DNA from 2 places in the Arthrobacter sp. 10N410 genome. Region 1 is predicted to be linked to the other one. Evidence: predicted binding sites of a transcription regulator. Region 1 holds the regulator's gene; the other holds the start of a gene.
What was found. The regulator Rex, encoded in region 1, represses fermentation and respiration genes when NADH is low (regulators of the CRP and FNR family bind a similar motif). The targets are predictions, from matches to a motif close to CTTGTGAANNNNTTCACAAG.

Region 1 (3,398 bases):
CCCAGCAGCGGTTCAGGTCCAGGCCCTCCGCCTCGGCAATGCCGCGGACTGCGACGGCCTTGGCCGGGCCGTGCAGGATCTCGCCCACCAGCCGTCCGGTGTAGGAGCCGTCGTGGATCTCGCCCACGGTGCCGAGGGCGCCGGTGAGGCCCAGCCGGGTGGAAATGACGGTGGCCACCTCGATCGGCGTGGCCGTGACCAACCAGACCCGGCGGCCCACCCGCAGGTGCTGTTCGGCCAGGGCCTTGGTGCCGGGCCAGATCCGGGACTCGATCATCTCGTCGTAGACTTCCTCGCCGAGGGCTTCGATGTCCTGCACGGTGAAACCCGAGGCGAGGCTCAGGGCGGTGTCGCGGACGGCGTGGACGTCGTCCATGTTCTCGCCGCGGAACACGAACATCAGCTGCTTCCAGGCAAAGCCCGCCGCCTGGGGAATGGTGAACGCCCCGCGCTGATGCATTTTGCGGGCCACGTGGAAGAGACTGGCGCCCCTCATAAGGGTGTTGTCAACGTCGAAGAAGGCGGCTTCGCCGTGCTGCGGTGACGCAACAGGCCGCGTGGCCACAGCGACGATCTTCTCCTCGGGCATGCCACGAGTCTAGTCAATGGCGGGGGATCCCACGCGCAGAAGGGGCCCCGCCGCACCGGCCGCCCGGCTGGAACACCAGGTCGCGTCGACGCCGGGCCGGGCGCCGGGCTACCGTGGAACCATGGCCATACCCGCGCCCCTTCCCGATGTCGTACTCATCACCAAAGCTGACTGCCACCTGTGCGCGGACGCGCGCGACGCCGTCGGCCGGGTCACCGCTGCGCTGGGACTCGGCTGGTCCGAGCGGTCCATCGACGACGACGATGTCCTGCGCGAGCGCTACGCCGAGGAGATCCCGGTACTGCTGGTGGACGGGGTCCAGCGGGATTTCTGGCGGATCGACGAGGTTCGGCTGGCCCGAACCCTGCGCCGCGCCCTCGGCCAGTCAGCCTGAGTGCACCCCGGGCAAGCGGCTGCGGCGACGCGGTCCCCGGCTTTGTGGCCCGAACTGCGGGGGCTCTAGAGTGGAGTCACAACGCGACGCAATGGAGCAGATAGTGACTTCGCTGGATTCTTCACCCGACGCCCTGCCCGGGGCGGCCGGACCTGCTGCCAAGCAGATCCCGCCCGCGGCCGTGGCGCGGCTGACGATCTATTTGCGCGCCCTGACCACTTTGCTGGCCGAGGGGGTGGACCGGGTCTCCTCTGAATCGCTCGCCGAGGCTTCGGGCGTCAGTTCCTCCACCCTCCGCAAGGACCTCTCCTATGTGGGGTCCTATGGAACGCGGGGCGTGGGCTATGAGGTGCAGTACCTGAACCGGCACATTGCCGCGGCCCTGGGTTTGACCCATGACTGGAAAGTTGCGATCGTCGGCGCCGGCAACCTCGGCAAGGCCCTCGCCCGGTACGGCGGCTTCGAGTCCCGGGGCTTTGACATCGTGGCGATCTTCGACGCCGACCAGATGGTGGTGGGCAGCGAGGTTGGCTGGCTGCGGGTGAGCGACGCCGCAGATCTGGAAGCCGTGCTGCGCCGCACCGGGACCAACATGGTGGTCCTGGCGCTGCCCGCGGCCGTGGCGCAAAGCGTGTGCGACCGGGTAGTGGCCGCAGGCGTGCGCAGCATCCTGAGCTTCGCCCCGGTCATGCTGCAGGTCCCGCCGGGAGTCAATCTCCGCAAGGTGGATATGGCCACCGAACTGCAGATTCTCGCCTACCACGCACAAAGGGCGCAGGACCCGGAAGACGCCGACTGACTTCAGTCGGCCCATCCGGCTCCCGCGCCCTCTGCAGCGGTGCTTGGTTAGCGGCCGTAGGGGTTCTGCGCGTACGGGTTGGAGAACGGCTGCTGCTTCTGGAAGTAGGGGGAAACCGTCGGCAGGTACAGGATCACGATGCCGGCCACGCCCATCAGGATCACGATGATCTGCAGCACGCCGGAGAGTGCGCCGAAGGCGAATACGCCGCCGAACAGGCCAAACAGCGACAGGGCGGCAAAGACCGTTCCCAGGATGCGGGCCCAATTCTTGCCCTTGCGGACCGGGAATGCGACCAGCGCGTAGAGCCCGAAGGAGATGAGGCCGCCAATGATGCCGCTGATGGGGACGATTGCCCGCACCGCATTGAGTTCGTCCGCTGAGAGTCTCCTGCCCTGCTGGGCGCCGGCCTGCTGCATCGCGGTCTCAAAGTAGTCCGCCCCGGTAAAGGACACAACCAGGCTGCTGATGAGGGACAGGATGCCCGCACCGATGATGAGCCAGAAGGCGAGGTCGAGCTGCGGCGGCCTGGTCCCGGCTCCACCGGTGGGGAGTTCCGACGGATACTGCGCGTAAGGGGATTGGCCGTAGGGGCTCTGGCCGAACTGGCCCGGGGCCTGCCCGTAGGCCGGCGGCTGCTGGCCATAGCCGGGAGCCTGCTGCCCGTACTGGGGCCCGTTTTGCCCGTACTGCGGAGCCTGCTGCCCGTACTGGGGCGCCTGCGGGGCGTTCTGGCCATACTGCGGAGCCTGCTGGCCGTACTGGGGCGCCTGCGGGGCATTCTGCCCATACTGCGGAGCCGGCGGCTGCTGTCCGAACTGGGGAGCGTTCTGGCCGTACTGCGGAGCCTGCTTGCCCGACTCGGGTCCGTCCGGGCTGGAAGGCTCGACTGGCGGGTTACTCATGGCGGTCCTTTGCATTTCGATGACGGGATGGGCTACCGGGACCAGTGTCTTCACCCTGCCCCCAGCATGGTTTAACTACACCGTACCCCGCGCTCGCGGCGGTTTGGGTCATTCCGCGGAGGTATTCTGAGGGGCATTTTTGGAGCCGCCGGCACGCGGGTATCCGCGTTTCCGGAGGCAAAGCCACCGAGGAGCAGCCTGGTGCCGAGGAAGGTCAGGAACGGCCCTTGAACGCGTCGAACCAGGCCTGCGACTTCGGCAGCCACATCAGCACGGTCGCCACCAGGCTGATGACGAAGCCGGGCCAGCTTCCGCCTCCCGCGACGCCGATGCTGGCCAGGGCGAGCACCAGGCTGACGCCGGCGGCGATGGTGAGGGCGAACCTGGCCCATTCCCAGCCCTCCTTCATCTTCATCGCCAGCGTGACCTGTGCCGCGGCCAGGGCCACCGCCACCAGCACCAGCAATAGCAGCAGGATGCCGGCCGGGGGCGAGACCACAAAGAGGACCAGGGTGCCGAAGAGCCCGATCACGCCTGCGAGCAGGCCGAGTAACCCGCCAATCACCCAGACCCAGTAGGAGATCTTCAGCTCCGTGGGCATGGCCGGGAGGTTGAGGATCCCGGAATAACCGCCCAGGGGGAGCGCGTCCCGGAAGTTCCGCGGCCGGTCGGCCGGCCACTCGATCCGGAACCCGCCGAACCGCCCGGGCT
Region 2 (3,398 bases), on a different contig from region 1:
GAGCGCCGCCGCCGCGATCGACTCGCCCTCGGCGGCAATGATCTTGGCCCGCTTCTCCCGCTCGGCCTCCGCCTGCCGGGCCATGGCGCGCTTCATGCTTTCGGGAAGCTGGATGTCCTTCAGCTCCACGAGCGTGACTTCGACGCCCCACTCCAGGGTGAGTGCGTCCAGGATTTCGCGGATGTCGCTGTTGATGTGTTCCGTTTCGGACAGGGTCTGGTCCAGGCTGTGCCGGCCGACCACCTTGCGGAGCGTCGTCTGGGCGATCTGGTTGATCGCGGCAGCCACATTTTCGATCGCCACCACCGACTTCACGGCGTCGATCACCCGGTAGTAGGCCACCGCGGAGATATCCACGCTGACGTTGTCCTGGGTGATGATGCCCTGCGACTGGATCGGCATGGTCACGATCCGCAGGCTGACCAGCTGCAGCCGGTCGATCACCGGGATGATAAAGCGCAGCCCGGGCATCCGGACTCCGATCACCCGGCCCAGCCGGAACAGCACGCCCTGCTCATACTGGCGCACAATCCGGATCGAGGCCCGGGCCAGGATGAGCACGAGCGCGGCGATGATCAGCCAAATGACGACGGCGGTGAAATCCATCCGAATCGCTTCCTTGCCTGGCGGGGTTGCTGCTTTCATTCTCCCACCGGCAGGCCCAAAAGGCGCCGGTGCGGTGAGCCTGCGGGGGCAGCCCGTAGAATGAGAACCGGATGGGTTGACCAGGCGGCCGCGCGTCACGCAAGTGGCTCGAGGAACGTCCGGGCTCCGCAGGGCAGGGTGGTGGGTAACGCCCACTCGGGGTAACCCGCAGGCCAGTGCCACAGAGAATAGACCGCCTGCCCCAGGGCCGTGTCCGCACGGTCGGGGGAGCAGGTAAGGGTGAAACGGTGGTGTAAGAGACCACCAGCTTCCCGGGTGACCGGGAAGGCTAGGTAAACCCCACCCGGAGCAAGGCCAGACAGGACACGTTTGAGGGCTGCCCGCCCGAGTGTCCGGGTAGGCCGCTGGAGGGCGTCGGCAACGGCGTCCGTAGATGGATGGCCGCTACTCCCGCGCCGGCAACAGCGCGGGAACACAGAACCCGGCGTATCGGTCAACCCATCCAACCAAACGAAAAGGACCGGCACCGTGTGGTGCCGGTCCTTGCCGTTTGGATCGAGGTGTAGGTTTCGGATCAGGCCTTGGCCTTCCGCTTCACCCAGCCCCACGCCGCCGTGGCGACGAACAGGACCAGGCCGATGACGGCCAGCCAAAGCAGGCCCTTCACGACGAAGCCCAGGATCGAAAGAATGAGCCAGATGACAAGTAGTGCAACTATGAGTCCCATCTGGACATCCTACGTCAAGGGCTGCGTGACGCGGCGGACCCCGCTCGTGTGAGTGATTTCACGCCGCCTCCGGCCCCCTGGACCGGCGCCCCGCTCTAGAATGGATAGCGAACGTAGATGTTCTGCCACCGGGTCTGCGTTCGCCGCCGGTGGCTTTTTCTTTGCGCTCCATGCAGGCGCCCGGGGTGGACCGAATCCCCGCCGCGTCCAGGTTCCGGAGATCCGCCGGCAGCCGACTTCCGCATACGAGGACGTATGTGGTGGATTTTAGGAAGGTAGTTCTGTGAGCCAGACGTCAGATTCTTGTCTTGATACGTGGATGGGCCGGGAGGCGCTCGCCGAGGCCATGATTCCGGTGATCGGCCGGCTGTACCGCGAAAACAACGTGGTGACGTCCATCCACGGCCGGAGCCTGATCAATAAGTCCACCATGAACATCCTCAAGGCGCACCGTTTTGCCCGCCGGATGAGCAAGGAAGAGCTGCGCCTCGAAGAGACCGCGCCCCTGCTCGACGCCCTCACCAAGCTGGACCTCGGCGCGGCAGCCATCGACATTGCCCGCCTGACCGAAAAGTACCGCGTAGAAGGCAACGGCATCAGCCTGGACGACTTCCTGCGCGAGGAGCTGGCCGAAGTGGTCGGCAAGCGCGGCGGCGACGACCGCACCAGCACCGACGTCGTCCTCTACGGCTTTGGCCGCATCGGCCGGCTCCTGGCCCGCCTCCTGATCGAGAAGGCCGGCGGCGGGCACGGCCTGCGGCTGCGCGCGATCGTGGTGCGCCGCGGGTCGGACAACGACCTCACCAAGCGCGCCAGCCTGCTGCGCCGCGACTCGGTGCACGGGTCCTTCGAAGGCACCATCAAGGTGGACCTCGAGAACGACACCATCACTGCCAACGGCGTCCAGATCCAGGTCATCTACTCGGACAACCCGGCCACGGTGGACTACACCGCCTACGGCATCCACGATGCACTGGTGGTCGACAACACCGGCCGCTGGCGCGACGCCGAGGGCCTCTCCCAGCACCTGCAGAGCAAGGGCGTTTCCCGCGTTCTGCTCACCGCCCCGGGCAAGGGCGAGCTGAAAAACATCGTGCACGGCATCAACCACGCCACCATCACGGATTCGGACAAGATTGTTTCGGCGGCGTCCTGCACCACCAACGCCATCACGCCGGTACTAAAGGCGATCAACGACCGCTACGGCGTCGTGCACGGCCACGTAGAGACGGTCCACTCCTTCACCAACGACCAGAACCTGATCGACAACTTCCACAAGGGTGACCGCCGCGGCCGCTCCGCCGCGCTGAACATGGTCATCACTGAGACCGGTGCCGCCAAGGCTGTCGCCAAGGCCCTGCCCGAGCTCCTGGGCAAACTGACCGGCAGCTCCATCCGCGTTCCCACCCCGGATGTCTCCCTGGCCATCCTGAACCTGAGCCTGGAAAACGGCACCACCAAGGATGAGGTCAACGACTACCTGCGCGAGATGTCGCTGCACTCGGAGCTGCGCAAGCAGGTCGACTACATCGATTCGCCGGAGGTTGTCTCCACCGACTTCGTCGGCTCCCGCCGCGCCGGCATCGTCGATGGCCTCGCCACCATCAGCAACGAGAAGAACCTTGTCCTCTACGTCTGGTACGACAACGAATTCGGTTACAGCTGCCAGGTGGTCCGTGTGATGGAGGAAATGGCCGGCGTGAACCCGCCGTCGTTCCCGGCCAAGGACGCGGCCGCGACCCTCGAAGCTGCCGGGCTGCCGGTCGAGGTCGGGTAGCCCCACTTTGGACCTTCCCGGCCGGTTCGCTGGAATCGGCCGGGAAAGGGAACCACAATGGAGCCATGGAACAGAACTCGGCTGTGGAGCACGAAACCACCCTGGAACATGCCCTCGACGTAGCCCGGCGGAACGCCAAGGAAGCCAAGCGCCTCCTCGACGACGCCCGAGCCAAACGCGAGGCCGGCGAGATCGACGACGCGCGGGTCAGCCAGTTGGAAGCGCTGCTGAATCTCGCCGAGGAGGACCTCCGCCGGGTCACCAAGGAACAGTGACCGCTCGGCACTG

Region 2: a site for Rex is predicted at 1,379-1,398, ahead of AC1DB8_RS05005 (glyceraldehyde-3-phosphate dehydrogenase). Genes of this name have one in related genera too.

What each region holds. Positions count from the first base shown of each region.
Region 1 covers NZ_JBFTIP010000001.1:333,337-336,734, forward strand. Annotated here, with positions in the region: gene AC1DB8_RS01605 (HAD family hydrolase) at 1-589, opposite strand, end outside; gene AC1DB8_RS01610 (glutaredoxin family protein) at 711-983, shown strand; gene AC1DB8_RS01615 (redox-sensing transcriptional repressor Rex) at 1,087-1,782, shown strand; gene AC1DB8_RS01620 (GtrA domain-containing protein) at 1,830-2,687, opposite strand; gene AC1DB8_RS01625 (hypothetical protein) at 2,902-3,398, opposite strand, start outside.
Region 2 covers NZ_JBFTIP010000002.1:104,546-107,943, forward strand. Annotated here, with positions in the region: gene AC1DB8_RS04990 (slipin family protein) at 1-606, opposite strand, end outside; RNA gene rnpB (RNase P RNA component class A) at 718-1,111, shown strand; gene AC1DB8_RS05000 (hypothetical protein) at 1,181-1,333, opposite strand; gene AC1DB8_RS05005 (glyceraldehyde-3-phosphate dehydrogenase) at 1,617-3,110, shown strand; gene AC1DB8_RS05010 (hypothetical protein) at 3,176-3,385, shown strand.